Regions from separate parts of the Streptomyces sp. NPDC051636 genome, predicted to be linked through region 1. Evidence: riboswitches for the same ligand, from Rfam matches in the RefSeq annotation. Region 1 holds a riboswitch; each other region holds the start of a gene.
What was found. A riboswitch is a leader RNA that binds a small molecule or an ion and turns the genes downstream of it on or off. The one in region 1 is predicted to bind cyclic di-AMP.
Positions count from the first base shown of each region.

Region 2: it holds a riboswitch for cyclic di-AMP, as region 1 does, so the genes downstream of both, ACIBBH_RS27910 (M23 family metallopeptidase) here and ACIBBH_RS13405 (M23 family metallopeptidase) in region 1, are expected to answer to the same signal.
Region 3: it holds a riboswitch for cyclic di-AMP, as region 1 does, so the genes downstream of both, ACIBBH_RS24990 (C40 family peptidase) here and ACIBBH_RS13405 (M23 family metallopeptidase) in region 1, are expected to answer to the same signal.
Region 4: it holds a riboswitch for cyclic di-AMP, as region 1 does, so the genes downstream of both, ACIBBH_RS29265 (transglycosylase SLT domain-containing protein) here and ACIBBH_RS13405 (M23 family metallopeptidase) in region 1, are expected to answer to the same signal.

Region 1 is NZ_JBITDA010000005.1:354,067-361,784, reverse strand. Features, by position in the region: gene lhgO (L-2-hydroxyglutarate oxidase) at 1-94, shown strand, start outside; gene trmB (tRNA (guanosine(46)-N7)-methyltransferase TrmB) at 151-984, shown strand; gene ACIBBH_RS13415 (PrsW family intramembrane metalloprotease) at 995-2,350, shown strand; gene ACIBBH_RS13410 (aldo/keto reductase) at 2,357-3,301, opposite strand; gene ACIBBH_RS13405 (M23 family metallopeptidase) at 3,446-4,477, opposite strand; cyclic di-AMP (ydaO/yuaA leader) riboswitch at 4,489-4,655, opposite strand; tRNA gene ACIBBH_RS13400 (tRNA-Met) at 5,002-5,075, opposite strand; gene ACIBBH_RS13395 (dihydrofolate reductase family protein) at 5,155-6,285, opposite strand; gene ACIBBH_RS13390 (MarR family winged helix-turn-helix transcriptional regulator) at 6,398-6,916, shown strand; gene ribA (GTP cyclohydrolase II) at 7,081-7,718, shown strand, end outside.
Region 2 is NZ_JBITDA010000018.1:132,517-140,234, reverse strand. Features, by position in the region: gene ACIBBH_RS27925 (GNAT family N-acetyltransferase) at 1-317, opposite strand, end outside; gene ACIBBH_RS27920 (HPr family phosphocarrier protein) at 492-773, shown strand; gene ACIBBH_RS27915 (GntR family transcriptional regulator) at 944-1,639, opposite strand; gene ACIBBH_RS27910 (M23 family metallopeptidase) at 1,851-2,603, opposite strand; cyclic di-AMP (ydaO/yuaA leader) riboswitch at 2,617-2,776, opposite strand; gene ACIBBH_RS27905 (M16 family metallopeptidase) at 2,987-4,375, opposite strand; gene ACIBBH_RS27900 (M16 family metallopeptidase) at 4,372-5,775, opposite strand; gene ACIBBH_RS27895 (DNA topoisomerase (ATP-hydrolyzing) subunit A) at 6,054-7,718, shown strand, end outside.
Region 3 is NZ_JBITDA010000015.1:61,553-69,270, reverse strand. Features, by position in the region: gene ACIBBH_RS25020 (adenosylmethionine--8-amino-7-oxononanoate transaminase) at 1-1,099, opposite strand, end outside; gene bioB (biotin synthase BioB) at 1,092-2,288, opposite strand; gene ACIBBH_RS25010 (8-amino-7-oxononanoate synthase) at 2,436-3,563, shown strand; gene ACIBBH_RS25005 (DUF397 domain-containing protein) at 3,616-3,840, opposite strand; gene ACIBBH_RS25000 (helix-turn-helix domain-containing protein) at 3,850-4,719, opposite strand; gene ACIBBH_RS24995 (ATP-binding protein) at 4,941-5,399, shown strand; gene ACIBBH_RS24990 (C40 family peptidase) at 5,635-6,108, opposite strand; cyclic di-AMP (ydaO/yuaA leader) riboswitch at 6,112-6,323, opposite strand; gene ACIBBH_RS24985 (hypothetical protein) at 6,628-6,936, opposite strand; gene ACIBBH_RS24980 (ATP-dependent Clp protease proteolytic subunit) at 6,944-7,582, opposite strand.
Region 4 is NZ_JBITDA010000020.1:79,707-87,424, forward strand. Features, by position in the region: gene ACIBBH_RS29240 (ATP-grasp domain-containing protein) at 1-649, shown strand, start outside; gene ACIBBH_RS29245 (FAD-dependent oxidoreductase) at 727-1,929, shown strand; gene ACIBBH_RS29250 (hypothetical protein) at 2,079-2,687, opposite strand; gene ACIBBH_RS29255 (carboxymuconolactone decarboxylase family protein) at 2,763-3,224, shown strand; gene ACIBBH_RS29260 (HAD family hydrolase) at 3,270-4,091, shown strand; gene ACIBBH_RS29265 (transglycosylase SLT domain-containing protein) at 4,106-4,645, opposite strand; cyclic di-AMP (ydaO/yuaA leader) riboswitch at 4,651-4,834, opposite strand; gene ACIBBH_RS29270 (polyprenyl synthetase family protein) at 5,364-6,374, shown strand; gene ACIBBH_RS29275 (outer membrane lipoprotein carrier protein LolA) at 6,626-7,718, shown strand, end outside.

The DNA.
Region 1 (7,718 bases):
GCTGAACGCGCCGTCGCCCGCGGCCACGGCTTCGCTGCCGATCGGACGGGAGGTGGCGCGCAGGGCGCTGACCGTGCTGAGGACGTCGATGTGATCCGCGTCCCGGCTCGGTCGGAGGCGGGGGCACCCCCGCGTAAAATCGACCTCACTGTGTCTGACTCGTTGAACACCCCCGAAACCCCCGGCACCCCGCACCCGGACCCCGGTGCGTCCATCCGGCACAGCCGGGCGAAGGGGCAGCCGCGGTTTCCCGACGGGCCCAAGGCCGATCCCGCCGGATCGCACTTCGAGCGGCGGATCCGGAGTTTCCAGCCGCGGCGGAGCCGGGTGACGGCGGGGCAGGCGGACGCGTTGCAGCGGTTGTGGCCCAAGTGGGGGCTGGACATCGACGGGCAGCGGGTCATCGATCTCGGTGAGCTGTTCGGCAACGACAATCCCGTGGTGCTCGAGATCGGTTTCGGGATGGGGGAGGCCACCGCGCGGATGGCCGCCGAGGACCCCGAGACCAACATCCTCGCGGTGGACGTGCACACCCCGGGGCAGGGAAACCTGCTCAATCTCGCCGACCAGAGCGGATTGTCCAACGTCCGGGTCGGGAACGGCGACGCGATCATCCTGCTGCGCGAGATGCTGACGCCGGACTCGCTCGACGGGCTGCGGGTCTACTTCCCGGACCCGTGGCCGAAGAAGCGGCACCACAAGCGGCGGCTGATCCAGCCGGAGTTCCTGAGCCTGGCCGCGACCCGGCTGAAGCCGGGTGCGATCCTGCACTGCGCGACCGACTGGGAACCGTACGCCGAGCAGATGCTCGACGTGCTGACCGCGCACCCGGACTTCGAGAACACCCGGCCCGACGGCGGTTTCGCGCCCCGTCCCCCCTTCCGGCCGCTGACCCGTTTCGAGGGCCAGGGCCTGGACAAGGGACATGTGGTGAATGATCTGCTCTTCCGCCGCGTACAGCATCGGGAGCAGCAGCGACGTTAGGGTCAATGCCGTGGCCACCTTTCCCCCGTATCCGACGCACCCCACCGGCTCCGCAGGCCCGCCCGGCGCCGCCGGCGGGGCGCTCCGGCACCCGCACTGGTGGCAGCGCAGGTGGGTGCGGTACGGGGCGCTCATCACCCTGCTCGCCCTCTCCGGGCTGGTCATCCTGGCGCTCGTGCGGCAGCAGACCGGCACGGACGGGTTCCTGGTCGGGCTGGGGCTGGCCGTGCTGCCCGTGCCGCTGCTCATAGCCGCCTTCCGGTGGCTGGACCGGGTCGAGCCCGGGCCCTGGCGGAACATCGTCTTCGCCTTCGCCTGGGGCGCCTGCGCGGCCGCGCTGATAGCCATCGTCGCCAACAGCTTCGCCACCAAGTGGATAGCCACGTCGACCGCCGACCCCTCCAGCGCCGACACGCTCGGCGCGACCGTGATAGCGCCCATCGTGGAGGAGTCCGCCAAGGCAGCGGCCGTCCTGCTCGTCTTCCTCTTCCGCAGACGGGACTTCACCGGGATCGTGGACGGCGTGGTGATAGCCGGGGTCACCGCCACCGGCTTCGCCTTCACCGAGAACATCCTCTATCTCGGTACCGCCTTCGGCACCGACCAGGTCACCGGCGACCGCGGCATCGCCTCCGTCACCGCCGCGACCTTCTTCGTGCGCGTCATCATGTCCCCGTTCGCGCACCCCCTGTTCACCGTCCTGACCGGCATCGGCTTCGGTATCGCCGCCCTGTCCGCGGACCGGCAGCACGTGCGGCGCGGGCTGGTGCCGCTGGGCGGGCTGCTGCTCGCGATGAGCATGCACGCGTTCTGGAACGGCTCCTCGACCTTCGGCCCGTACGGCTTCTTCGCCGTGTACGGGGCCTTCATGTTGCCGGCGTTCGGGCTGCTGACCTGGCTGGTGATCTGGACCCGGCAGCGCGAGCTGCGGACCGTGCGCGAGGAACTGCCGGCCTACGTCCTCGCCGGGTGGCTTGGGCCGGGGGAGCCGTTCGCGCTGGGCTCCATGCGGGCACGGCGGCTGGCCCGCGACCACGCCCGCCATCACCTCGGCAAGTCCGCGGCGCGTGCGGTGGAGCGGTACGAGGCGTACGCGACGTCGCTGGCATTCCTGCGGCACCGGGGGCGGCGCGGCCGGGCGGGCGCCGACTTCGTCGTACGGGAGCGGGAGTTGCTGTCCGAGCTGTGGAACCGCCGGCAGGTGGCGCGGCCCGCGCTGGAGTACGCGGCGAGGGCGACGGCTCCTGTGGTACCGACGCCCTGGCCGGTGTACGGGGTGCAGGGCGCGTACGGGTACGGGTATCCGGTGGGACAGCCTCATCCCGCGTACCTCGCGTACAACGCGTACAACCCGTACCGGACCTAGTGCGAGCTACGCCGACGCCTCCGTCAGCCTCGCCAGTTCCTCCTGTGTGAGCTCCAGCTCCGCCACCCCCAGCAGCGCCGGCAGCTGGTCCACCGTGCGTGCCGAGGCGATGGGGGCCGCCACCGTCGGCTGGGCGGCGAGCCAGGCGAGGGCCACGGTGGCCACGGGGACGGCGTGGGCGGCGGCGATCTCGTCCAGGGCCGCGAGGACCCGGCGGCCACGCTCGGTGCCGAGGTGCTTGGCGGCACCGCCCGCCCGCGCGCTGTCGACGGTCGTACCGGGGCGGTACTTGCCCGTGAGGAAACCGGCGGCGAGGGAGAAGTACGGGACGACCGCGAGGCCGGCCCGGGCGGTGACGTCGCGCAGGGGGCCCTCGTAGGTGTCGCGCGAGACCAGGTTGTAGTGCGGCTGGAGCGCCACGTACCGGGCGAGGCCCTTGCGCTCGGAGAGGTCCAGGGACTCCTGGAGGCGCTCGGGAGAGATGTTGGAGGCGGCGATGTACCGGACCTTGCCCGCCCGGACCAGTTCGTCGAGGGCCCCGATGATCTCCTCCACCGGGACCTCGGTCTTGTCGTAGTGGGTGTAGTACAGGTCGATGTGGTCGGTGCCGAGGCGGCGCAGGGAGGCGTCGGCCGCGGCCTTGATGTTGCGGGCGGTCAGGCCCTGGTACTTCGGGTGCTGGCTGACCTTGGTGGCGATGACGAGGTCGGAGCGGTTGCCGCGGGACTTCACCCAGTTGCCGATGACGGTCTCGGACTCGCCGCCCTCGTTGCCGTCGGCCCACGCCGAGTAGGCGTCGGCGGTGTCGACGAAGTTGCCGCCGGCGGCCGCGTAGGCGTCCAGGACGGCGAAGGACTGCGCCTCGTCGGCGGTCCAGCCGAAGACGTTGCCGCCCAGGCAGAGCGGGAAGACCTCGAGGTCGGAGAAGCCGAGCTTGCGTAGAGAAGTCATGCCTTGATTCAACAACCGCGGCGGCGGCCGACATTCCGCCTGGGGTGCCGCATCAGCGCGTGTCCCGGACCCGCACGCGGAGGAAACCGGCGGCCCTGACGTCGGGGGGTCGCCGTCAGGGCCGCCGGGGAACGAAAGGACGCGTCAGGGGGTGAGGCCCTTGCCGCGCAGCCACGTCATCGGGTCGATGCCGGTGGCCTGGCCGTCGGGGTGGACCTCGAGGTGGAGGTGCGGGCCGGTGACGTTGCCGGTCGCGCCGACGCGGCCGATGACCTCACCGGTGCTGACCTTCTGGCCGACCTTGACGTTGATCGAGGACTGGTGGCAGAACCACAGCTCGGTGCCGTCGTCGAGGGTGAGGATCGTGCGGTAGCCGTAGGCGCCGGCCCAGCCCGCCTCGGTGATCGTGCCGCTGTGGATGGCTTTGATGAGCGTGCCGGTCGGGGCGGCGAAGTCGAGGCCGGTGTGGTAGCCGGAGGACCACATGGAGCCGGCCTGGCCGAAGGTGCCGGTGATCGTGTACGAGGACGTGGGCAGCGTGTACTGCTTGGCCAGCTTGGCGAGGCGGTCGGCCTCGGCCTGCTTCTCGGCGGCGGCCTGCGCCTTCTCCTTGGCGGCGGCGGCCTTGGCCGCGGCCTCCTTCTCCGCCTTGGCGGCCGCGTCGGCGGTCTGCTTCTCGGCGGCGGCCACGGCGGCGGCGGTGGCCTTGCCGTCGACCTGGCTCTGCTGCTGCTCGGCCTGGGCCATGATCCGGTTGCGCAGCACCTCGCCGGCGTCGGTGCTGCTCTGGTCGGGGTCGGCGGAGGCCACGCCGACGTTGGTCAGGGTGGCCGCGGCGGCCTCGGCACCGTCGGCGTCGTCGGCCAGCAGGGAGCCGACGGAGGGCAGGTCGGGCAGGGAGATGGAGACCGGCGGCTTGCCGGTGTTGGCGCTGGCCATGCCGCCCGCGCCGACGGCGGCGATGACGCCGACGCCCAGGACGGTGGAGCTGCGGGCGAGTCCGCCGCCGCGCTGCTTGGTGACACGGTGCCGGCCGCGGACCGGGGGAAGGGACTCCTCGGTGGGGTTCCACTCCTCCCAGAGGCCCTCGTCGGTGCGGTACTCGCCGTAGCCGAAGGTCTCGGTGCGCTGGCTCGGCACGAACGGGGCAGTGGGGGCAGGCCGGTTGGACGCCACGCGGGCGTGCTCCTTTCCTTCCGTCTCGCCTACCGGGTTAGCTGACGGGTTCGGAGCGGGAAGGTCTCCTACGCGCGTATACCGGTCGTGGACTCAGCGAGTTCACGACGGCGTTCGCGTGATTCACCCCAAGGTGGTGGTTCCCCGGTTCCCTTTCGGGATTCGGCGCGTGCGCACGGAGCCGCCTCGGGTGACGGCTGGGACGACCGCGCTGCGTTATCGAACGTTAATAGACCTACCTGTCAGTTTCCAAGTCGCTCCACTTGATCATTAACGTTTTCCCGGGGGAACTTACCTGCCATGACCGGCGAAAACCGGGCGAGTTGACTCCCGCTCGGCACACTTCAGGAGTCACAGGCGTTTTGATGGTGACTCAGCTGTGATGCGGAGGGCGCTCGGCGGATGACCGTGCGTGAGTGCCGGACCGGGGAAGCCGCGCCCGGGGAGGGGCTGCGCCGGGTCGCGCGACGAGGAAACACCCGGGGCCGGAATCCGTGTACTGGATTCCGGCCCCGGGTCTTCAGTAGCGGGGACAGGATTTGAACCTGCGACCTCTGGGTTATGAGCCCAGCGAGCTACCGAGCTGCTCCACCCCGCGTCGTTGTGTCTCCAGTGTACGCCATGCGCAGGACAGCTCGTACACGGGTTTTCGACCAGGGCTTTTCCCGGGGTTCCGCTCAGCTCAGCAGGTGCCGGTTCGGCGCCTTCGCCGCCGCCTCGTACTCCGGCAGGACGACCACGTCCACGCCTGCGGCCGCCAGCAGCCCGCTGCCGTCGGCCCCGGTGACGAACGTGTCCGGCTCCCGCCACGCCGTGACCACCCGCCGAACCCCCGCATCCAGGATCAGCCGGGCACAGGGCGCGGGCCGGGAGGCCCGCCGGGCGCACGGTTCGAGGCTGCTGTACACCGTGGCCGTGGCCAGCCGGGCGTCGGCGGCCGGGATCCTGGCCAGCGCCGCCTCCTCCGCGTGGACCACGGGGTCGTCCCCTTCCCGTGAGTGGCCGCGCGCGAGCTCCGTACCGTCGGCGGCCACCACCACCGCCCCGACGCTGAACGCCGTGTCCGAGGGCGGGCACAGCGCGGCCAGCTCGCAGGCGATCCGCAGCCAGTGGCGGTCGGCGGCGGAGACGGAGATGCCGGTGCCGGGTGCGGTCGGCTCGTAGCGCATCAGGACGACGTCCTCGATACGGCGCGTCTCCAGCAGCCGCAGGCGGCCGGCCTGGTAGCCGCCGGGGCCGAAGAGGCGGGGCGCGTTCGGGTCGCCGACGAGGAGGGGGGCGAGGACGAGGTGCAGTTCGTCGGCGAAGCCCTGCTGCAGCAGCTGGGTGTGGATGGTCCCGCCGCCCTCTACCATCAGGCGGCGCACCCCGCGCACCTCATGCAGGTGTTCGAGCAGCGCGGGCCAGTCGAGGCCGGCGCCCAGCGGGACGACATCGGCGGCGAGGCCCAGTGCGCGGGCCCGCTCCGCTCCCTTGTCGGTCGTGTAGAGGACCTTCTCACCGCCCGTGTGCCAGAAGTTCGCGTCCGGGTCCAGGTCTCCGGCACCGCTGACGGTGACCTTGAGGGGGTACTCGGCCTGCCCCGCGGCGAGCCGGGCCGCCCGCCGCTCGGGCGAGTTGACCAGCAGCCGCGGGTTGTCGGCACGGATGGTGCCGGCGCCGACCAGGATCGCGTCGACGGAGGCCCGTACCTCGTCGACCCGGTCGAAGTCGGCCGGGCTGGACAGCAGCAGCCGGTCGGGGCCGGTGTCGTCGAGGTAGCCGTCGAGGGAGACGGCGGCGGACAGCAGTACGTACGGTCGGGGCATCGACGCGCTCTCTTCGGGCGACGGGCGGGGGCGGGCGGGCAGACGGACGGACGCGTGGGCGGACGGGGAGACAGGGCTTGGTTCAAGTTTGAAACAAACCTACACTGGCGGCATGACGACCCGCTGGCTCACCCCCGAGGAGCAGCGCGCCTGGCGCGCGTACGTGGCAGCGACCCATCTCCTGGAGGACGCACTGGACCGGCAGCTCCAGCAGGACGCGGGCATGCCGCACCTTTACTACTCCATCCTGGCCACCCTCTCCGAGACTCCGGAACGCCGGCTGCGCATGACCGAGCTCGCCGAGGCGCTGAAGATCACCCGCAGCCGGCTGACGTACGCGGTGACCCGGCTGGAGAAGGACGGGCTGGTGCGGCGCGAGAGCTGCCGGTGGGACAAGCGGGGCAGTGTCGCCGCCCTGACCGACGAGGGGATGGCCGTGCTGGAGCGCGCGGCACCGGGCCATGTGGAGACCGTCCGGGCGTCGCTGTTCGACCATCTCGCCGCCGAGCAGGTGCAGCAGCTGGAGGCGATCTGCGGGGGGATCGTGCGGGCGCTGCAGGGTGACGGGACAGTGCGGCCCGCGCCCGACGAGGTGCCGTGGCGGCGCCGCTCCTCCCCGCCGTGCTCCTGACCGCCGCCGCGTGACCGTGAAGCCGGGGGCATCGGATCCGGCTGCGTCGGAGCGGGCGAAATCCAGTTGCTTCAAATTTAAAGCATGGAGTAGGGTTCCGGCCGTGGATCTGCTTCAAATCTGAAGCAGGTTTCTGCCCCGACCACCGGACCCGGAGAACCCGCATGCCCGACACCCCCGCCGCCACCCCGCGCGCCCGCGTCCGGGTACCGCTGCGCTTCCACGACGGCTACAGCGTCGACGCCGACCTGGTCACCTTCCACGGCCTGGCCGACGGCCGGGAACACGTGGCCGCCGTCCTCGGCAGCCCCGCCCCCGGCACCGTCCCGCTGGTCCGCCTGCACTCCGAGTGCCTGACCGGGGACGTCTTCGGCTCCGCCCGCTGCGACTGCGGTCCCCAGCTGCGCGAGGCGGTCGAGCGCATCGCCGGCCGCGGCGGCGTCCTGCTCTACCTCCGCCAGGAGGGCCGCGGCATCGGCCTCTACAACAAGCTCGACGCGTACGCCCTCCAGGACCAGGGCCTGGACACCTACGAGGCCAACGCCGCCCTCGGCCTGCCGGAGGACGCCCGCGACTACACGGCGGCCGGCCAGATGCTCCGCGCCCTCGGCATCGAGGAACTGGACCTGCTCTCCAACAACCCCGACAAGGCGGACCAGTTGCGCGGGCTGGGCATCGATGTGCGGGACCGGGTGCCCACCGGGGTTTTCACCACCGCCCACAATGTGCGGTACCTGCGGGCGAAGGTGCTGCAGACGCAGCACACGCTGCCGCTCGGGGAGTTGACAGAGCTCGGCGCGGG
Region 2 (7,718 bases), on a different contig from region 1:
ATGCCGTCGGCGCCGATGCGGTCATAGCGTACGGTGGCGATGAACTCGCCGCCGACCGTGGCCGCCAGTCCCACCCGGTCCACAAAGTCGTGGTGCGTGAAGCGGTGGACGTCCTTGGCGGACAGACGGGGGTACGGGGCGAAGAAGCGGTAGTACTTCGACTCGTCGGAGACCTGTTCGTAGAAGCTGACCAGCCGGTCGGCGTCATCAACGGTGATGGGCCGGACGCGCGCGGTGCCGCCGTCGCGCAGCACCACGTCCGCCTCCCAGTGGGCGGGGTACTGGTGCCGGTCCTGCCGGTCGGCCGAGGTCTGCATGGGCCCCAGAGTACGGCTCGCGTACGACAACGGCGCGAGGCAGTCTGTGGAGGACGACGTCGGATCGAGGCCGCGATCCGACGACACACCCGGACGGGACGAAGGACCGTCCGGGCATGCTTCACGATATGGGAAACTGGTCTAGACAACCTGAGAACCGAAGGGCAGCAACACATGGCTGAGCGCCGCGTCAACGTCGGCTGGGCCGAGGGCCTCCACGCCCGCCCCGCCTCCATCTTCGTCCGAGCCGCCACGGCCGCAGGCGTGCCGGTGACGATCGCCAAGGCCGGCGGCACTCCGGTCAACGCGGCCTCCATGCTGGCCGTCCTCGGCCTCGGCGCCCAGGGCGGCGAGGAGATCGTCCTCGCCTCCGACGCCGAGGGTGCGGACGCCGCCCTGGACCGTCTGGCGAAGCTGGTCTCCGAGGGGCTCGAAGAGCTGCCCGAGACCGTCTGAGCGTCAGCACGCCGGACGGTGGAGCCGCGTCGACCTTTCCGGTCGGCGCGGCTCCACCGTTTTACCGGAAATTCCGGGGCGCACGACAGTACATGACAGCACGCAAATGAATTCAGGCAGGGGAAAATACACCTCCGCCGAATTACTCTTCTTTGTATACGGTGCCCGTGTTAATGCCGCAGGCCCGACATGTTTACGGCTTGTTGCGAAGTCCTCACACGCTCCGGACGGTCCGCACCGCCGGTGAACCGCAGCCGGTGCGCGGCCGCCGCGCGTTCGGTGTGCAGCGCCGTCATCGCCCGCGCGCGCTCGCCGTCGCCGCGCGCCACCGCGTCCACGATGGCGCCGTGCTCGGCCCAGGACTCCACCGGGTTGGCGGGTGCCTCCACGGCGTACATCCAGGCGATCTTGTGCCGCAGCTGGGTGAGTACGGAGGTCAGGGCGTGGCTGCCGGAGGCCTGGGCGAGCGTCTCGTGGAACCAGCCCCCCAGGGAGCGCAGATCCTCGCTGTTGCCCCGGCGGGCCCGCTCCTGGCCCAGCCTCACCAGGCCCCGCAGCACCTTGAGATGGGCCTCGGTGCGCCGCTGGGCGGCCCGGGCGGCACCGAGGGGCTCCATCAGCAGGCGCATCTCCAGCAGGTCGGCGGCCTCCCGCTCGGTCGGTTCGGCGACGCACGCGCCCGCGTGCCGCCGGGTCACCACGAAGCCCTCGGCCTCCAGGGTGCGCAGCGCCTCGCGGACGGGGACGCGCGAGACGCCGTAGCGGCGGGCGAGGAGCTCCTCGGTGAGCCGGCTGCCGCGCTCGTAGACACCGGCCACGATGTCGTCCCGGATCGCCGTGCATACCGAGTGCGCCGGAATACGCATGACCGACCTCCGTCTTAATCCCCGTGAAACGTCGCTGATTGACGTGTGTTCCGTGACTCTATTGCAATGAGCGGGAATTTCCGATGGCAGGCCGGAATCCATGGATATTTTTTGGACAGCGGGGGTCCGAAACCACGAAAGCCCCGGCTGGTGGGCCGGGGCTTCGGGTGGTTGCGTGGTGGTTCGTCAGACGTTCACACCGCCGTGTGCGTCAGACGTTCACGCCGTGCTTGCGGAGGTAGGCGACCGGGTCGACGTCGGAGCCGTACTCCGGGGTGGTGCGGGCCTCGAAGTGGAGGTGCGGCCCGGTGACGTTGCCGGTCGCGCCGGACAGGCCGATCTGCTGGCCGGGGGTGACCTTCTGCCCCACCGAGACGCCGATGGACGACAGGTGGCCGTACTGGGTGTACATGCCGTCGGCCATCTTGATCACGATCTGGTTGCCGTACGCCCCGCCCCAGCCGGTGGAGACCACGGTGCCGGAGCCGACCGCGTGGACGGCGGTGCCGCTGGCGGCGTGGAAGTCGATGCCGGTGTGGGAGCCGGAGGACCACAGGGAGCTGCTGGCCTGGTAGCCGGTGGAGACGTAGGAGTGCGCGATCGGCGCCACGAACGCGTTGAGCCGCTTGCGCTCGGCCTCGCGGGCCGCCCGCTCCTCGGCCTCCCGGGCCTTCTTCGCCTGCTCGGCGGCCTCCTTGCGCGCCGCCTCCTCGGCCGCCTTCAGCTCTGCGGCCTCCTTCTGGGCGGTGGCCTGGGCGTCGATCTGCTCGGGGACCGAGTCGCTGATGGTGATGACCGGGGTGAGGCCGGTCTGCTCGACCGCGGGCTCGGCGGCGAGCGCCGGGGCGGCGAGAGTACCGATGGCGCCGGTGGTGGCGAGGGCCGCGACGCCCGCCGCGCGGGCGGTGGTGCGGTGCATCCGGCTGGGACGACGGTGCTTCCCGGTGGCGCGGGTGAACGCCATGAAGTGGCTGGTCCTTTCCTTCCTTCTCGCCTACCGGGTTAGCTGACGGGTTCGGAGCAGGAAGGTCTCCTACGGGCCCCCTCGCTGCGCGCGGGCGTCCGATTCACCCCAAGGGACGGTGGGTCCCCGGTTCCCCTGGCTCGCGCCGTACGGGGATTCGGCGATGGCTGTCCGGTGCCGCGGGTGCGGCGCACTGCCTGACGGACAGCCCGGAAGAAGCTAAGGCGCGCGGCTTCCAATCCTCAAACGGATCAGGGTCTTTGTAGCGCATCCCACAGGGCAGACAGGCAACCTCCGTCTCAATTCGGACATGCAGCGGGCCACATGGGGAACAAAGGGGCCCCGGTGATCCCGTCGGTCACCAGGGCCCCACGCGCGTGCCGCTACTCGGCGGACACGACGGACACTTCACCGAGACCGAGTGCCTCGACCGGCTCCTTGATCTGCGCCGCGTCCCCGACCAGGACCGTCACCAGACGGTCCACCGGGAAGGCGTTCACGACCGCCGCGGTGGCCTCCACGGTGCCGGTCGCGGCCAGCTGCCGGTACAGCGTCGCCTGGAAGTCGTCGGGCAGGTGCTGCTCGACCTGGTCGGCCAGCGTGCTCGCCACTGCCGCCGCCGTCTCGTACTTCAGCGGCGCCACCCCGACGAGGTTCTGCACGGCCACGTCACGCTCGGCGTCGGTGAGCCCCTCCGCGGCGAGCGTGCGCAGGACCGTCCACAGGTCGTGCAGCGCCGGGCCGGTGTTCGGGGTGTCCACGGAGCCGCTGATGGCGAGCATCGAGGCGCCGTTGCCCTCGGGGCCGGACCTGAGGACCTGCCCGAACGCGCGGACGCCGTAGGTGTAGCCCTTCTCCTCGCGCAGGACGCGGTCCAGGCGGGAGGTGAGGGTGCCGCCGAGGCAGTACGTGCCGAGCACCTGGGCGGGCCACACGCGGTCGTGCCGGTCGGGACCGACGCGGCCGATGAGCAGCTGCGTCTGGACGGCGCCGGGGCGGTCGACGATGACGACGCGGCCGGTGTCGTCGGCGGTCACCGGCGGCACGGGACGCGGCTGGGCCGCGGAGCCGCTCCACGCGCCCAGGGTGTCGCCGAGCAGCCCGTCCAGGTCGATGCCGGTGAGGTCGCCGACCACCACGGCGGTGGCGGTGACGGGCCGCACGTGCCGCTCGTAGAAGGCCCGCACGGTTGCCGAGTCGATCTTGGCGACCGTGTCCTCGGTGCCCTGGCGCGGCCGGGACATGCGCGAGGTCGCCGGGAATAGCTGCCGGGACAGCTCCTTGGCGGCCCGGCGGGAGGGGTTGGCCAGCTCGTGCGGGATCTCGTCGAGGCGGTTGCGCACCAGCCGCTCGACCTCGCTGTCGGCGAACGCGGGCGCCCTGAGGGCGTCGGAGAGCAGGTCGAGCGCCTTGCCGAGCCGGGAGGCCGGGACCTCCAGGCTGAGGCGCACTCCGGGGTGGTCGGCGTGCGCGTCGAGGGTGGCGCCGCAGCGCTCCAGCTCGGCGGCGAACTCCTCGGCGGAGTGCTTGTCGGTGCCCTCGGAGAAGGCGCGCGCCATGATCGTGGCGACGCCGTCGAAGCCGGCCGGCTCGGCGTCCAGGGGCGCGTCCAGGAGCACCTCCACGGCGACGACCTGCTGACCCGGGCGGTGGCAGCGCAGCACGGTCAGGCCGTTGTCGAGCGCGCCGCGCTCGGGGGCCGGGAACGCCCAGGGCCTGGCCTCGCCCGCCTGGGGCTGCGGGTGGAACTCCATAGCGGCGAGCTCGCTCACTTGGCCGCCTCCTCGTTCTCGTCGCCGGCTTCCACGGTTGCCTCGGCCTCGGGGTCTTCGGGGGGATCCGCGTCCTCGGTGTGTTCGGCGGCCTCGGCGGAGACCGGCTCGTACACCAGCACCGCGCGGTTGTCGGGGCGCAGGCGGGCCTTGGCGACCTCCTGGACCTCCTCGGGGGTCACCTCCAGGACGCGCTGGACGGCGGTGAGGGCGAGCTTCGGGTCGCCGAACAGGACCGCGTACCGGCACAGTTCGTCGGCGCGGCCCGCGACCGTGCCGAGCCGGTCCAGCCACTCGCGCTCCAACTGGGCCTGGGCGCGCTCCATCTCCTCGGGCGTGGGGCCCTCCTCGGCGAACCGGGCGAGCTCCTCGTCGATCGCGGTCTCGATGACCGGCACCTCGACGTCGCCGGAGGTCTTCACGTCCAGCCACCCCAGGGAGGGCGCCCCGGCCAGCCGCAGCAGACCGAACCCGGCCGTCACCGCCGTACGGTCGCGTCGAACCAGCCGGTTGTAGAGACGGGAGGACTCACCGCCGCCGAGGACGGTCAGCGCCAGGTCGGCCGCGTCGCACGCGCGCGTGCCGTCGTGCGGGAGCCGGTAGGCGGCCATCAGGGCGCGCGCCGGGACCTCCTCGACGACGACCTCGCGCAGCTGCCCGCCGATGATCTCCGGCAGCGAGCCGTCGCGCGGCGCGGGCTTGCCGTCATGGGCGGGGATCGAGCCGAAGTACTTCTCGATCCAGGCCAGGGTCTGCCGGGGGTCGATGTCGCCGACGACGGAGAGGACCGCGTTGTTGGGCGCGTAGTACGTGCGGAAGAACGCGCGCGCGTCCTCCAGCGTGGCCGCGTCCAGGTCGGCCATGGAGCCGATCGGCGTGTGGTGGTAGGGGTGGCCGTCCGGGTAGGCGAGGGCGGTGAGCCGCTCGAAGGCCGTGCCGTACGGGACGTTGTCGTACCGCTGCCGGCGCTCGTTCTTGACGACGTCCCGCTGGTTCTCCATGGACTCGTCGTCGAGGGCGGCGAGCAGCGAGCCCATGCGGTCGGCCTCCAGCCAGAGGGCGAGTTCCAGCTGGTGGGCGGGCATGGTCTCGAAGTAGTTGGTGCGCTCGAAGCTGGTGGTGCCGTTGAGCGAGCCGCCGGCGCCCTGCACCAGCTCGAAGTGACCGTTGCCCGTCACCTGCCCCGAGCCCTGGAACATCAGGTGCTCGAAGAGGTGAGCCAGACCGGTACGCCCCTTGACTTCGTGGCGGGAGCCGACGTCGTACCAGAGGCAGACCGCCGCGACCGGGGTCAGGTGGTCCTCGGAGAGCACCACGCGCAGACCGTTGGCCAGCCGGTGCTCGGTCGCTGTCAGGCCCCCGGAGCCTGCCTCGGCTGTGGTCGTGTGACCCATGGGCATGTACGTCCCTTCGATCGCGAGGCGGTCGTGAGACCGCGGTCTTCCTGCCGGTCCTGCCACTGTATGCAAGCGTGCGGACCCTGGGCGAAGTTCCCGCAGCACGTACGCCCACAGCGGATCGCGTAGCCTGCGGGCAGCCGTGCCGCGGACGCCCGACCGCGGTGCCCCCGGTGCCGATCAGGACCGCCGGTACCGGGTGCTGGCCCGGGCTGTCAGTGCCGCGGTCCACAATGGTCCGCGTCAGATCCGTCAATCGCTTCAGCAAGGAGCCGGCAGCGATGGCCCGCCGCAGCACGAAGACCCCGCCGCCCGACGACTCGTACGAGGAGAGGATCCTCGACATCGACGTCGTGGACGAGATGCGTGGCTCCTACCTCGAGTACGCGTACTCGGTCATCTACTCGCGCGCCCTGCCGGACGCCCGCGACGGCCTCAAGCCCGTACAACGCCGCATCGTCTACCAGATGAACGAGATGGGCCTGCGCCCCGAGCGGGGATACGTGAAGTGCGCCCGCGTCGTCGGCGACGTCATGGGCAAGCTCCACCCGCACGGTGACGCGTCGATCTACGACGCGCTGGTGCGCATGGCGCAGCCCTTCACGATGCGCGTGCCCCTGGTGGACGGCCACGGCAACTTCGGCTCGCTGGGCAACGACGACCCGCCGGCGGCCATGCGGTACACCGAGTGCCGGATGGCCGAGGTGACGAGCCTGATGACCGAGTCGATCGACGAGGACACCGTCGACTTCGTCCCCAACTACGACGGCCAGGAGCGGGAGCCGGTGGCCCTGCCCGCCGCCTTCCCGAACCTGCTGGCCAACGGCGCCTCGGGGATCGCGGTCGGCATGGCCACGAACATGCCGCCGCACAACCTGCGCGAGGTGATCGCGGCCGCCCGCCACCTGATCAGGCACCCGAACGCCGACCTCGACGCCCTGATGCGGCACGTCCCGGGCCCCGACCTGCCCACCGGCGGCCGGATCGTCGGCCTGGACGGCATCCGGGACGCGTACGAGACGGGCCGCGGCACCTTCAAGATCCGCGCCACGGTGGCGGTGGAGACCGTCACGGCCCGCCGCAAGGGCCTGGTCGTCACGGAGCTGCCCTTCACCGTGGGTCCGGAGAAGGTGATCGCCAAGATCAAGGATCTGGTCGGCTCGAAGAAGCTGCAGGGCATCGCCGACGTCAAGGACCTCACCGACCGCCAGCACGGCCTGCGCCTGGTCATCGAGATCAAGAACGGCTTCGTCCCGGAGGCCGTTCTGGAGCAGCTCTACAAGCTGACGCCGATGGAGGAGTCCTTCGGCATCAACAACGTCGCCCTGGTCGACGGCCAGCCGCTCACCCTGGGCCTGAAGGAGCTCCTCGAGGTCTACCTCGACCACCGCTTCGACGTCGTCCGGCGGCGCAGCGAGTTCCGCCGCGGCAAGCGCCGCGACCGCCTGCACCTGGTCGAGGGCCTGCTCACGGCGCTGGTGGACATCGACGAGGTCATCCGCCTGATCCGCTCCAGCGAGAACTCCGCGCAGGCGAAGGAGCGCCTGATGGAACGCTTCTCCCTGAGCGACATCCAGACGCAGTACATCCTCGACACGCCGCTGCGGCGCCTCACCAAGTACGACCGCATCGAGCTGGAGGCGGAGAAGGACCGGCTGAACGCGGAGATCGAGGAGCTGACCCGGATCCTGGAGTCGGACGCCGAGCTGCGCAAGCTGGTCTCGGCCGAACTGGCGAACGTGGCCAAGAAGTTCGGCACCGACCGGCGCACGGTCCTGCTGGAGTCGGCGGCCACCACGACGGCGACCGTCCCGCTGCAGGTGGCGGACGACCCGTGCCGCGTGCTGCTGTCGTCGACGGGTCTGCTGGCCCGTACTGCGAACAGCGAGCCCTTCGCGGAGGACGCCCACGTCCGCCGGACCAAGCACGACGTGATCGTCTCGGCG
Region 3 (7,718 bases), on a different contig from region 1:
GGACCCGTACGTCCCGCACGCCCGGCAGCTCGGCGGCCGGAGCGAGCCCGTCCCGCAGGCCCGCCTCGATCCGCTTGACCTCCGTACGCCAGTCCTGACCGAGCAGCAGCTCGATGGAGGCGCAGGCGACGGCCGCCGCGAGCGGATTGCCCATGAACGTCGGCCCGTGGGCCAGGACCGGCACCTCGCCCCGAGAGATGCCGTCGGCCACGCGCGCGGTGCACAGCGTCGCGGCCATCGTCAGGTAACCGCCGGTCATGGCCTTGCCGACGCACATCACGTCCGGCGTGACGGCCGCGTGGTCCGCCGCGAACAGCGCACCAGTACGCCCGAATCCGGTCGCGATCTCGTCGAACACCAGCAGCACGTCGTGCGCGTCGCACGCCTCGCGCAGAGTGCGCAGATAGGCGGGGGAGTGGAACCGCATCCCGCCCGCGCCCTGCACCACCGGCTCCACGATCACGGCGGCCAGTTCACCGGCGTGCCGTTCGATCAGGTCGTGCAGGTGGTCGGCGTACGCGTCCTCGTACTCCACGGGCGGCGCGTCGGCGAACAGCTGGCGCGGGAGCACCCCGCTCCACAGTCCGTGCATCCCGCCCACGGGATCGCACACGGACATCGGCTGCCAGGTGTCGCCGTGGTAGCCGCCCCGCCAGGTCAGCAGGCGGCTCTTCTCCGGGCGGCCGAGCGAACGCCAGTACTGCAGGCACATCTTGACCGCGACCTCGACCGACACCGACCCGGAGTCGGTCAGGAAGACGTGCTCGAGCCCCTCGGGCGACATGTCGACAAGGAGCTTCGCGAGGCGTACGGCGGGCTCATGGGTGAGCCCGCCGAACATCACGTGGCTCATCCGCCCGATCTGCTCTCGCGCGGCCTCGTTCAGGACCGGGTGGTTGTAGCCGTGGATCGCCGACCACCACGACGACATGCCGTCCACCAGCTCGCCCGAGCCGTCGGCGAGCCGGAGCCGGACCCCGCTCGCCGACTCCACGACGAGCGGTTCGGCACGCCCGGGCATCGGGCCGTACGGATGCCACACGTGCCGCCTGTCCAGCTCCAGCAGCTCCGGCACGCTCAGGCCGGGCCGGTCAGGCATTGGGCGCGAGGTCCGTGCCGGCACCCCGGCGGCGTACGGCGACGAGGTCGGTACGTGCCTCGCCCGTCTGGGGGACCGAAGCGGTACCGCAGATTCCGCCGCCCTCGTGGGAGCCGCAACCGGCGTCCGCCGCGTGCGAGCCGCAGCCCGCCTCCGCGTGTGACCCGCAGCCGCCCCCGGCCGATGCCCGGTGCTCCGGCAGCGTCACCTGGCCGGCCCCCTCGACCTCGAACCCGGCGTCCGCGATCATCTCCAGGTCGGCCTTGCCCGCCTGGCCCTCACTGGTGAGGTAGTCGCCGAGGAAGATCGAGTTGGCCAGGTGCAGGGCCAGCGGCTGCATGCTGCGCAGATGCACCTCGCGACCGCCCGCGATGCGCACCTCGACGTCCGGGCAGACGAACCGGACCATGGCCAGGATGCGCAGGCAGCGCTGCGGGGTGAGGTGCCATTCCTTGGCGAGCGGGGTGCCCTCGAACGGGATCAGGAAGTTCACCGGAACGGAGTCCGGGTCCAGCGCGCGCAGCGAGAAGACCACGTCGACCAGGTCCTCGTCCGACTCGCCCATGCCCGCGATCAGCCCGGAGCAGGCGGACAGACCGGCGGCGTGCGCCTTCTGCACCGTGTCCACCCGGTCGGCGTACGTGTGCGTGGTCGTGATGTCCGCGTACGTCCCCTCCGAGGTGTTGAGGTTGTGGTTGTACGCGTCCGCACCCGCCTCGCGCAGCCGCTCGGCCTGGCCGTCGGAGAGCAGGCCGAGGCAGGCGCACACCTCGACGCCCTCGTTCTGCTCCTTGATCGCCTTGATGGTGTCCGACACCCGGTCCACGTCCCGGTCCGTCGGGCCGCGCCCGCTGGCCACCAGACAGACCCGCTTGGCACCTCCGGCCAGGCCCGCGGCCGCCGCCTCGGAGGCCTCGTCGGGCTTGAGCCAGGTGTACTTCAGGATGTCGGCCTTGGAGCCGAGCCGCTGTGAGCAGTAGGAGCAGTCCTCCGGGCACAAGCCGGACTTGAGGTTGACCAGATAGTTGAGTTTCACGCGCCGGCCGAACCAGTGCCGGCGCACCTTGCCGGCCGCGGCCACCACATCGAGTACGTCGTCGTCGGAGGTGGCCAGTACGGCGAGTGCTTCCTCGCGGGTCGGCAGCTCGCGCCGAAGCCCCTTGTCCACCAGCGTGTTCAGCAGGTTCATGAGGTCCGATCCTGTCCTACGTGACCGCCCGGGGCCAAGGAGAGTTTGCACAACGGAGACGGTTCACCGTGTGGGTATTGCCACACCCTGGGCGACTGGCCGTCCGGCTAGTGTCTGTCCACTGCCTACAAAATCCCCGGAGGAGTCATGGCGTTCGGCTGGATCGACGACCAGGCGGAGCAGCGCCGCCGCGCCGGACTGGTGCGGAGCCTGCGGCCCCGGGTCGCCGACTCACCGCTCCTCGACCTCGCGAGCAACGACTACCTGGGCCTGGCCCGCCATCCCGAGGTCACCGAGGGGGCCGCGGCGGCGGCGCGGACCTGGGGCGGCGGCTCCACCGGGTCCCGGCTGGTCACCGGCACGACCGAGCTGCACACCGAGCTGGAGCGCGAGCTGGCCGACTTCTGCGGCTTCGAGGCGGCCCTGGTGTTCTCCTCCGGGTACGCCGCCAACCTCGCCGCCGTCACCACGCTGGCGCCGCACGGCTCACTGATCGTCTCCGACGCGGGCAACCACGCCTCCCTCATCGACGGCTGCCGGCTGGCCCGGGGCGCCACGCAGGTCGTGGGGCACGCCGACCCGGACGCGGTGCGCAAGGCGCTGGGCACGCGTGAGGGGCCCGCGGTGGTCGTCTCCGACACGGTGTTCTCGGTCGACGGGGACGCGGCACCGCTGGCGGCGCTCGCCGAGGCGTGCCGGGAGCACGGCGCGGGGCTGCTCGTGGACGACGCCCACGGCCTGGGCGTCCTGGGCGAGGGCGGCCGGGGCGCTCCGTACGCGGCGGGGCTCGCGGGCGCCGACGACGTGGTGGTGACGGTCACCCTGTCCAAGTCGCTGGGCAGCCAGGGCGGCGCCGTGCTCGGCCCGGCCCGGGTGATCGACCACCTGGTCAATGCCGCACGAACGTTCATTTTCGACACGGGCCTCGCCCCCGCCGCGGCGGGCGCGGCCCTGGCGGCCCTCCGACTGCTGCGCCGGGAGCCGGAACGGGCGGCGCGGGCACGTTCGGTGGCCGCCGAACTGCACGCACGCCTGACCGCCGCGGGTCTGGAGGCGGTGCGTCCGGACGCCGCGGTGGTCTCCGTGCGTGCCCCGTCCCCGGAGCAGGCCGTGCGCTGGGCGGCCGACTGCCGGGCGGCAGGCCTGGCCGTGGGCTGCTTCCGTCCTCCTTCCGTGCCCGACGGCATCTCACGGCTCAGGCTGACCGCGCGAGCGGACCTCTCCGGGGCCGAGATCGAACGCGCTGTACGAGTGATCGGCGCTACGCGACCATGAGTCGGCGTGACACGGTCGTGCACCGCCTGGGCGGAAACGGGTCAGTGCGAGGTCACCGGAGCGCGGCGACGAACCCCGCCCAGCTCCCGGGGGAGAAGAGCAGCGCGGGTCCGGCCGGGTCCTTGGAGTCGCGCACGGCGAGCAGCCCGGTCCAGGGACCGGAGTGCGGCCGGGCCGTCTCCACGCAGTTGTTCGCTCCGGTGCTGTAGCTGCTGCGCAGCCACCGCACACCGTGCAGATCGGTACTGGAAGGTACGTTCCGAGGCAGTGCAGACATGGTGCCTCCTTACGAGCCGTCACCTATCCCGGCGATGTAATCCAACGAGTCCTCGGGTGAAAGGGCGTGGATCTGAAGGGTGTTGAAGGCCTCTGAGTAAGCCTGGAGGTCTTCTTTCCGTTCCAAGTAGAGGCTACTCGTCAAGTGGTCCAGAACAACCACATCCAGATCAGAAGTGCTCGGAAATGAGAAGATAACGAAAGGGCCGGTGATACCGATGTGCGCCCCGGCGGCAAACGGCAGCACCTGGAGCCTGACTTGAGGCAGATGCGCCGCCTCCACGAGCCTGTGGAGCTGCCGCGCCATCACGTCCGGCCCGCCGACCTCCCGCCGCAGCACCGCCTCGTCCAGGACGGCGCTGAGCTCCAGCGGCGGATCCGACTGCAGCACGTCCTGCCTGGCCAGCCGCACCTCCACCAGCGTGTCCAGCCGCTCCTCGGTGTCGTCGACGCCCCCGCCCACGGCCGCCCGGGTGACCGCACGGGCGTACTCAGGCGTCTGCAGCAGCCCCGGAACCACCGATGTCTCCAGGGTGCGCATCCCGCTCGCCTGCGACTCCAGGCTGATGAAGTCCCGGTAGGTGGGGGGCAGCACCCCGCGGTAGGCGTGCCACCAGTGGTGCCGGCCGCCGCCGTCGTGCGATCCCGCCAACACCAGGAGCAACTCGCGCAGTTGGCGGTCGGTCACGCCGTAGGCATCCAGGAGTAACCGCACATCGGCCGGTTTCACTCCGCTGGCGCCCGTCTCGATCCGGCTCACCTTCGACTGGTGCCAGCCCACCAGACGGGCCGCCTCACCACTGGTGAGGCCCGCACCGGTGCGCAGCGCGCGCAGTTCGGCGCCCAGTTTCCGGCGGCGCACCGCGGGACCGTTCTGCATGGGCCACTCCTTACTCGCCATTACTCCTTATGTGCCGCCCGCACAGGGTGTGCCGTCGCAGAGTTCACCGCTTCGAGCGACAGATATATGCACTTCTTGGTGGATCCCACCCGTGACCGGCGCGCTGATGGCAGTCTGGCGATGAAGCACCAGTCCGGGACCGTACTCGAACCATCCGCTCCTGTCGGACTGCGGTCCCGTGGGAAAGGGACGACGTCGCCATGGCAGACCATTTGGAAGCATCCGTCACTCTGCCGAGCGATCCCGCCTCGGTCTACGCCGCCCGCACGTACGTGGTGGGCACCCTGGCGGAGTGGGGCCTTCCGGCGGACACGGACGTGGCCGACACCATCCGGCTCATCGTCTCCGAACTCGCCACCAACGCCGTACAGCACACTTTGGGGCAGTCACCCACCTTCACGGTGGACCTCGCGCTCGACCGTGACGAACATCTGCGCATCGGCGTCACCGACAGCCACCCCCGCTTCCCGAAGAGACTCCCGGCCGCCGTGCAGCAGGACAACGGCCGCGGCATGGTCATCATCCGCTGGCTGACGGCCGAGTGCGGCGGCAGGCTCAGGGTGCGCCCCACGCGCGAGGGGGGCAAGACGGTCCTCATCGAGCTTCCGTGGACACTTCCGGCCCGCCCGGTGACGCCGGCCGGCCAGCAGGAGCCGTAGGGGTTGTCCGGCAGGGTCTCCGCGCCGTGCCGGGCCGGGTGGTACGGGCCGCCACGCTGATCGGCGGCGGAGCGGCCGGCGGCGGCCGGGAGGGCGCACGGCTCAGGGGGCCGGCGCTGACGGCTCCGAGGGCGGCCCGCTCCTGAGGCCGTCGCCGTCTGACCTCGGGTCAGCCCGGGTCGCCAGCAGAGGGGGTGACGGCACGCCAGGCACCGCCCACCCCCTCTGCCGCGGGTCAGCTGACCCGGCCGTACCAGACGCTCTTCGTCCAGATCTTCTGCAGCCTCACCACGTCCCCGGTCCTCGGGGCGTGCCAGATCTTTCCCTTCCCGGCGTAGATGCCGACGTGGTAGACGCTCGAGCCCGAATGGAAGAAGACCAGGTCACCGGCCTTGCGGCTCTTGGCGGAGATGTGATGCGTCTTGTTGTACTGCTGGGCGGCCGTCCGCGGCAGCTTCTTGCCCGCCTTCTTGAACGAGTACAAGGTGAGACCGGAGCAGTCGAACCTGCGGGGGCCGGTGGCGCCCCACTGGTACGGCGCGCCCTTCTTGGACGCCGCGACCTGCAGTGCCTTCGTCGCCGGAGCCGCGGCCGCGGCGTCGGAGGCGACACCGGGTACGACTATCGAGCCGCCGACGGCGGCGATGGCGAAGGCCGAGGCAGTACCGGCCCGGGCCATGAGCGACGGGACACGATTGAGCGCAGTCATGCGCAACCCTTCGTCAGCCGCCTGTGAAGGATGACCTGTCGGATTCGGGCTGGCGAAGTTGCCCGGCCGCGTTGCCGCGGCTTCACCCCAAGGGCCGTTCGGAGGCGAACGAACGTCCGCTCCGGCGACCCGTCTTGCTTGGGTCCTCCACTCCTGCCGATCCACTCCTGTCGACCGGTCATCCAGGCGGCGGCAGGACTCGGCGTCCGCCCGGACCGCCCCACCGCTGTGGCGGGGGCTTGTCGTCAGACAGGGATCTTCGCCCACAGCTGTCCGAAAATCCCAACGGAACCGGGGATTTGTGGTGTTACTCACCACTCACCCGTTCGGGTGGACAGGCCTGCGTTCGAGTCGCTGCCGGGACGGCCGCGCACCCCCGGACCAGGGCGAAAGCACTTCCCGAGGCCCGTCGGCCGGGCGATGTGCGCAAGCTCGGGAGCCCTGAAAAAGGAGGCGCGGCTACTCCGGACGTGGGTACGTCCTTTGGGTCGTTTCGACTCAGTCCCGAAGGTGCAAGCGTCAACCGGCGCCGTCCGGTGGCACGGTGACGCGCGCGGTCCGGCGCTCGCCGTCCAGTACCCGAAGCGCCCGCGCCAGGGTGGGCGCATGCAACTCCGTCTCGCCCCGCTGGTGCATCAACGCCAGCGCGTCGCGCAGCTCTGTCGCCTTGCGCACCAGCGCCTGGGCGGCCCGCAGTCCGCTGTAGGTGTGGCCGTGCTGCGCCGGATTGATCCGGCCCAGCAGGTCTACCGCCTCCAGATAACGGTCGATCAACTCACCCTCGGCCCGGGTCAGCGCGGGCAGCGGCGGCAGCTCCGGTGGCAGCATCGGCGGCTCACCTCGTGCCCGGGGCCGTGGCGCGCGGGGCCTTGCGGCTGGGGATGATCCCGTCCACCAGTCCGTACTCCAGCGCGCCCCGTGCATCCAGCACCAGGTCCCGCTCGAGGTCCGCGTGGATCTGCTCCGGGCTGCGGCCCGTGTGGCGAACGAGCATTCCTTCCATCAGGGTGCGCACCCGGGCCAACTCCTCCGCCCGGATGATGAGATCGCTCGGCTGCCCCTGTGCGGGCTCGGCCAGCGACGGCTGCTGGAGCACCACCCGTGCGCCCGGCAGCGCGAACCGCTTGCCCGGCGTGCCGGCGGCCAGCAACACCGCGGCGGACGAACCCGCCTGGCCCAGGCAGACCGTCTCCACGTCGCAGCTGACGTACCGCACGGTGTCGTAGATCGCCGTCATGGCGCTGAACGAGCCGCCGGGGGAGTTCACGTACAGCGAGATGTCCCGGTCGGGTGCGTGGTGCTCGAGGTGCATGAACTGCGCCATGACGTCGTTGGCCGCGGTGTCGTCGATCGGCGAGCCGAGGAAGACGATCCGCTCCTGCAACAGCTTCGAGTACGGGTCGAGCGTGCGGTGCCCGGTGCTGGTGCGTTCGCTGAACTCGGGCAGGACATAGCGGGCGGACGGTCGGGTCATGACGTACCCCTCCTCATGGCAGAGCCGTCTCCGGTGGGCTCTCTCGCCAAAAATGTACAGGACGTACAGACTGAACTGGACGGGTCTCGGGTGCTCGGCTCCGGATGTCCTCAACTTCCCAGCAGTACATGGGCGA
Region 4 (7,718 bases), on a different contig from region 1:
GGGCGAGCGCCCCGGGGTGATCCTCCAGGAGTACCTGCCCCGGGAGGAGGCCGAGGACTGGATCGTGCACGCCTACTTCGACGCCGACTGCACCCCGCTCGCGATGTTCACCGGCGTCAAGGTGCGCTCCTGGCCGCCGCACGCGGGCATGACCGCGAACGCGTACGTCGTCGACAACCCGGAACTCGCCGACCTCGCCGCGCGTTTCATCAAACAGATCGGCTTCCACGGCATCATCGATCTCGACCTGCGCTTCGACCGGCGCGACGGACAGTACAAGCTCCTCGACTTCAACCCGCGCATGGGCGCCCAGTTCCGGCTCTTCGAGAACGAGTCGGGCGTGGACGTCGTACGCGCCATGCACCTGAATCTGACCGGCCGTTCCGTTCCGGAGGGGGAACAGCGGGCCGGTCATCGCTACATCGTGGAGAACATCGACCTCCCCGCCCTCCTCGCCTACCGCCGCAGCGGCTACACGACGCCGCACGCGCCGGCGCGGGCGAGCGGGACGGAGCTGGCCTGGCTCGCGGGTGACGACCCGCTGCCGTTCCTCACGATGCTCGCGCGCTTCGTGCGACCGGGCGCGAAGCACCTCTATCAGCTGTGGCGGACCAACCGCCGCGGCAGCAGCACCGGTTCGAGCAGCTAGCCCGTGTCCCGGGACGATTTGCCCGGACCGGTTCACCACCCACGAAGTGACGGAAACACGTCCTGGGGAGGGACTTCGTGATTCAACCGGTAGTAGTCATCGGTGCCGGGCCGTTCGGCCTGTCCACCGCCGCCCATCTGCGGGCGCGCGGTATCCCCGTCCGCGTCTTCGGCGATCCCATGGTCAGCTGGCGTGACCACATGCCCGCCGGAATGTTCCTCAAGTCCACCCCGGTGGCCTCCAACTTCGACTGCCCCCAGCCCGGCCACGGCCTCGTCGACTACTGCGACGCGGCGGGCATCCGCCGGCTGGTGACCGACGAGGACATCATCCCGGTCGAGACCTTCATCGCCTACGGCGAGTGGTTCCAGCAGAAGCTGGTGCCCGACCTGGAGCGGGTGCGGGTGGTGTCCGTGGACCGGCGGGCAGGCGGCGGTTTCGAACTGAAACTGGACTCCGGGGAGTTGTTCACCGCGCGCGCGGTCGTGGTTGCCACCGGCCTGTCCGGTCTGGCCCACCTCCCGGCCGGGCTGGCGTCGGCGGCGCCCGACGGTCCCAGCCCGGCCGGCCCGGTGTCCCACAGCTCCCAGCACCACGACCTCACCCGGTTCTCCGGCAGGGAACTGATCGTCGTCGGCGCGGGCCAGTCCGCGCTGGAGACGGCGGCCCTGGCGGCGGAGGCGGGCGCCAGGGTCAGGGTGGTGTCGCGGGGCCGCGGCCGGGTCGCCTTCGGTGCCCCGCCCTGGCAGCAGCCGAAGCTGCGCCCCGAGTCCCCCTTCGGCCGTGCCTGGTCCCTCTGGGCGCTGACCTACTACCCGCATCCCTACCGCCACCTCCCGGCCCGCACCCGCCACTACCTGGTCCGCCGCGTCCTCGGCCCGCTCGGCGCCTGGTGGCTGCGCGACCGCTTCGAGGGCAAGGTCGAGGTGGAGGAGGTCGACCGGGTGGTCGGCGCGGACGCCACCGACGGCAACCCTGTCCTCACCGTCCGCACCCACACCGGTCACACCACCCGGCTCCCCGTCGACCACGTCATCGCCGCCACCGGCTACCGCGTGGACATCGCGGCCATGGACTTCCTCGGCCACGAACTGCGCACCCGCCTCGCGGTCAGCCGGGGCACGCCCCGCCTGGGCGCGGGATTCGTCTCGTCCATTCCCGGCCTGTACTTCACCGGCCTCCCGGCGGCGTCGTCCTACGGCCCGGTGATGCGGTTCGTCTGCGGCACGGAGTTCGCCTCCCCACGCCTGGCGAAACACCTGGCCGCGGCCCACGGCTGAACGGGCCGCGGCCCACGGCACGTCCCCAGGGCATGTCTCTGCGCGGGGCAGGCCCCACCCGGCCGCCGCCAGCCGGTGTTCGCCGTACGGCCCGGTGATCCGCTTCGGCCGCGGCCGGCCGCGGCTCCGGCACTCCGCGGAGGCAGGCCCTACCCGGCCGCCGCCGCCCGCTGCCACGCCAGGAAGTCCTCGATCAGCTCGGGCGGATTGGCCGCCTCGGTGGCCTCGATCTCCCAGCCGGGGCAGTACATATCGAAGATCACGACGGGCAGCGGGCGGCCGAGGATCTTCTCGATGCGGCCCTCGGAGTGCAGGTCGCGGGCGAGGCCGACACAGGCGTCGGCGAAGTGGAGGCCCAGCAGGTCGCGCTTGGCGCCGATCTCGTCCTCCCCGTCCGTCTCGTCCACCTCGTCCGGGTCGCCCTCGAACCAGAGTCCGAGCCGCCGCACCTCCTCCTCGTAGAGCGCGCCGCCGACCGGGTCCTCGGGGACGTTGCCGAGCATCTCGAAGCCGTCCAGGAGCCAGCAGGCGTAGTTCCAGCGGGCCTCGCCGGGGTCCTCCGGGTACGTCTCCCGCTCGTACTGGGTCTCGGTGTTGTAGCCGATGGCCACGTACGGGCGGCGGTCGTCGTCGTCGACGCGCCAGATACGGAAGGAGAGCGCGTATATCTCGGGCTTCAGCTCCTCAGGGAAGCGCTCCAGGACGCCGGTCGCGGCCCGCAGCAGATGCGTCCGGAAATTCTCGCGCCGACCGGTCACACTCCACGCCCCCGCTCCGTCAGCCCAGTGACAGCAACTTAGCGGTTGAACCAGTCGGACACAGGAGGCAGCACCATGCAGGCACGGATGACCAACCCGGCGTACGTCCTCCCGGCCGCCCTGAAGGGCATCGGCAGCATCTTCCAGGCGATCGGCGAGGGCGGCCTGCCGGCCGAGCTGGCGGAGATCGTCGGGCTGCGCGCCAGCCAGATCAACGGGTGCAGTGCCTGCGTGCACGGTCACACGGCGAACCTGCGCAAGGCCGGGGCGAGCGAGGAGCGCATCGCGGCCGTCGCCGCCTGGCGCAAGGCGCCCTTCTTCACCGACGCCGAGCGCGCCGCGCTGCAGCTGGCGGAGCGGATGACGCGGCTCGCGGACCGGTCCGAGGAGCCGGTGCCGGACGCGCTCTGGGACGAGGTGGCCGGCCACTTCGACGAGAAGGAGCTGTCCGCGCTGATCCTCACCGTCTCGGTCACCAACATGTTCAACCGTCTCAACACCACCATCAAGGAGCCCGCGGGCACCACTTGGGGCTGAAAACAGCGGTGAGTCCAGGGGGCGCGGTGTCCGTATTCTCTGATCATGGCCGCACCCCCCGCACATTCACCCGTCGCATGCTCACTCGTCGCAACCGATCTCGACGGAACGCTCCTGCGCGGCGACGACACCTTCTCCGACCGCTCCCTCGCCGCCCTCGCGCGGGCCGAGAAGGCGGGGGCCCGGCACCTCGTGGTGACCGGGCGCCCGGCACCCCGGGTGCGGCCGCTGCTCGACGGCCTCGGCTGTACGGGACTCGCGGTGTGCGGACAGGGGGCGCAGGTGTACGACGCCGGCGCCGACCGCCTGCTGTGGTCGGTCACCCTCGACCGGGAGCTGGCGGAGACCGCGCTCGGCAAGATCGAGGCCGAGGTGGGGGACGTGTACGTGGCCGTCGACCAGGACGGGGTGGACGGGCTCACACTCATCGAACCGGGGTACCTCATGCCCCACCCCACCCTGCCCGCCGTACGGGTCCAGCGGCGCGAGGACCTGTGGCGCGCGCCGATCAGCAAGGTCCTGCTGCGCCACCATGCCCTGTCCGACGACGAGTTGGCGGCCACGGCCCGCTCGGTCGTGGGGTCGCTGGCGACGGTCACCATGTCGGGGCCGGGGACCGTCGAGCTCCAGCCGTGCGGCGTCACGAAGGCGACCGGGCTGGCGCTGGCCGCCGAGCGCCTCGGGCTGAGCGCCGAACAGGCCGTCGCCTTCGGGGACATGCCCAACGACATCCCGATGTTCGACTGGGCCGCCCACGGTGTGGCGATGGCCAACGCCCACCCCGAACTGAAGGCGGTGGCCGACGAGGTCACCCTGTCGAACGAGGACGACGGCATCGCCGTCGTCCTCGAAAGACTCTTCCCCTGAGGGGAGCGGAGCGGTCAGTACGCGCCGAACACGTTGTCGATCGAGCCGTACCGCGCGGCGGCGTAGTTGCAGGCGGCGGTGATGTTCGCGACCGGGTCGTAGATGTTGAACGACGTTCCGGCCACGTGATAGGCGCGGAACGTCGGGTCGATGACCTGCAGCAGGCCCTTGGACGGGATACCGGCGGCCGCGTTGGAGTCCCAGAGGTTGATGGCCAGCGGGTTGCCCGACGACTCGCGTATCACGTTGCGGTAGATGCCGTTGTAGCTGCCCGGGATGTGCTTCTCGGCCATGATCGCGAGCGACTGGCGGATCCAGCCGTCGAGGTTGTTCGGGTACGCGACCGTGCTGGTGGCCGTCGTGGTGGTGGCCGTCGTGGTGGTGGCCGTCGTGGTGGTGGCCGTCGTGGTGGTAGCCGTCGTGGTGGTGGCCGCCGAGGCGCTGGTCGCGCCGATCAGCGGGAGGGCGAGCACGGCGGCGCCGGTACCGGCGACTGCGACCTTGCGGACGAGGCGGGCGAAGGGGGCACGGCGGCGCTGAGCGGCAGCAGACATGGTGAAGTTCCTCTCCGTCGCCTGCGAGGTGAGCTGTCGGGTTCGGGCTGGGAGGTGCCCGGCCGTGCCGCCCGAAGACGGCACGGCTTCACCCCAAGCCGTTCCGGGACGACGGATGTCGCCCGGACCGGCGGCTTACCTGGGTCCCCCGCTCCTGCCGTACGCGAATGAGTTCGTCAATGGGTGTGACGGGCGGCGGCAGGATTAGGCGTCCGCCCGACGGCCCGGAACGTATGCGAGAGCACATGTCCAGAACAAGTAGCGGATTCACACAACGTCCTAGTTGACCTTGTTCTGGTGCGTATGAGGTGCTTGATCCTTTGCGCTCGCCAAGCCTCAACTGGCCAATGCCGAAAGGCGTAATGCCGGTATGGGGTGATAAACACGCCGGTCGGGTGGCGTGACCCAATTCACGGAATAACAATCGCGGCAAATGGGGCATGGAGGGCGACGTCTTGGGTAAGCGCGTCGGGCGTGGCGGCGCGGATCGGGCTGCTCCAAGCGGCGCAGTCGCGTCGTACTTCCGGGTAAGTAGATAAATATCTGTCCTTATCAACCGATCGAAAACATAACGGTCGTGGTCCGATAGCGCCCGGCCTGTAACAGTGGGCGCCCTCGGTGATCGAAAGCTGACCGGATACGCTGACTTGAGTGAGGGCAGCGACCTATCGACAAACCGTGTAATCGCCAGCAGACACCAGCAGACAGGAGACCCCTCGTGACCGTCGTCGGGCCATTCGGGCTGAGCGTGCGGGACCAGGCTCTGGAAGCCGATGTCCAGGCCGGACTGGCGGCTGTCGAGGAAGGCCTGCTCGAAGCCACCAAGAGCGAGGTCCCCTTCATCACCGAGGCCGCGCAGCACCTCGTGCGCGCGGGCGGGAAGCGGTTCCGGCCGCTGCTCGTGATGCTCGCGGCACAGTTCGGGGACCCGTACGCGCCGGGGGTCGTGCCCTCGGCCGTCGTCGTCGAGCTCACCCACCTCGCCACGCTGTACCACGACGACGTCATGGACGAGGCGGCCGTGCGCCGCGGGGTGGACAGCGCGAACACCCGCTGGGGCAACTCGGTCGCCGTCCTCACCGGCGACTTCCTCTTCGCCCGTGCCTCGCAGATTCTCGCCGACCTCGGCCCCGAGGCCGTACGGGTGCAGGCCGTGGCGTTCGAGCGGCTGGTCACCGGGCAGATCCTGGAGACGGCGGGGCCGCAGGACGGCCGGGATCCGGTCGAGCACTACCTGGACGTCCTGGGCGGCAAGACCGGGTCGCTGGTGGCGGTCTCCTGCCGCTTCGGCGCGATGATGTCCGGGGCCGACGAGACCGTGGTGGACGTCCTGACCCAGTACGGCGAGCGGCTCGGCGTCGCCTTCCAGCTCGCGGACGACGTGCTGGACATCGCCTCCGACTCCCACGAGTCCGGCAAGACCCCGGGGACCGACCTGCGCGAGGGCATCCCCACCCTGCCCGTGCTGCGCCTCAGGGAGCGGGCGGCACGGCTGGGGCTGCCCGAGGACATCGCCCTGTGCGACCTCCTCGACTCCGACCTGACCGACGACACCCGGCACGCCGAGGCCCTGACCGCGCTGCGCGCCCACCCGGCGCTGGAGCAGGCCCGCCGGGACACCGTGCGGTACGTGGAGGACGCGCGGTCCGCGCTGGCACCGCTGCGGGAGTGCGACGCGAAGGCGGCGCTCATGGAGCTGTGCGATGCGGTGGTGCACCGGGCGGGGTAACCGCCCGTTGCCCCGGTGCCGACCGGCGTGATCCTCTGCGACCCCTACGGGTCGGGGGAGACATCTCCACCCCGTGTCATACCCCAGGCGTACGCGGAGTTGGCTCCCCGGTCTGACGCTTCCTCACAGCCGATTTGGTGAGATGGAAACCACGGAAATCACCACTCCTCACCGATTCGGGTGAGAATGGCGGCTCAGGGTGGACCACTCGTGCGAGGACAGCCGCCGCCGACGACGGAGGTAAGGCACACATGGCACCGTACGAATCCGACGACACCACGTCCGACGACACCGCGGACACCGGACGCCGCAAGGCGGCCCGGTACGTCGTGCCGGTCGCGGTGGTGGGGGTGGCGGCGGCGACCATCGGGCTGGTCCCGGCGCTCGCCGACTCCGGCGACCCCGACCTGCCGAAGATCAGTGCTCAGCAGCTCATCAACAAGATCGCCAAGTCGGACGTGCAGCAGCTGTCCGGCACGGTAAGGGTCAGCACCGACCTGGGCCTGCCGAACCTCGGCGGCCTGGAGAGCGGCCTCATGTCCGGGGCGGGCCGGGGCGGTGACGGATCGTCGGCGGACCCGGCGTCCAAGCTCACCGAACTGCTCTCGGGCAGCCACACGCTGCGCGTGGCGGCCGACGGACCGGACCGGCAGAAGGTCTCGCTGATCGAGCGGGCCGCCGAGTACAGCCTCATCCACGACGGCAAGGACGTCTGGGGCTACGACAGCAAGTCCAACGAGGTGTACCACGGCACCGCGGACCAGGACGGCAAGGAGCGGCGGGAGAAGACGCCCGCCACGCCGAAGGACTTCGCCGACGAGGCCCTGAAGTCCGTCGACGACACCACGTCCGTGACCGTGGACGGCACCGTGCAGGTCGCCGGCCGGGACGCCTACAAGCTGCTCATCAAGCCCAGGCAGTCCGGCACCACGGTCGGCGCGATCAGCATCGCCGTGGACGCGAAGACGGGGCTGCCGCTGAAGTTCACGCTGACCCCGGCGAGCGGTGGCGCGGCCGTGGTGGACGCGGGCTTCACCCAGGTCAGCTTCGCCAAGCCGGCCGCCTCGACCTTCGACTTCAGCCCGCCCAGGGGCGCGAAGGTCACCGAGGAGGACGACCACGCGGCCAAGGCGCCCGGGAAGAGCTCCCCGAAGTCCGAGGAGGACTTCGCGAAGAGCCTCCAGGGCTTCGACGTCCTCGGCAAGGGGTGGAACTCCGTCGCCGTCCTGCACTCCGGCGCCGAGGCAGGCCTGCCCTCCGCGGCTGCCGGCGGCGGTGACCTGGGCGGCTTCCTCGGCTCGCTCGGCGACCACGTGACCGGCAAGTTCGGCAAGGGCATGGTGT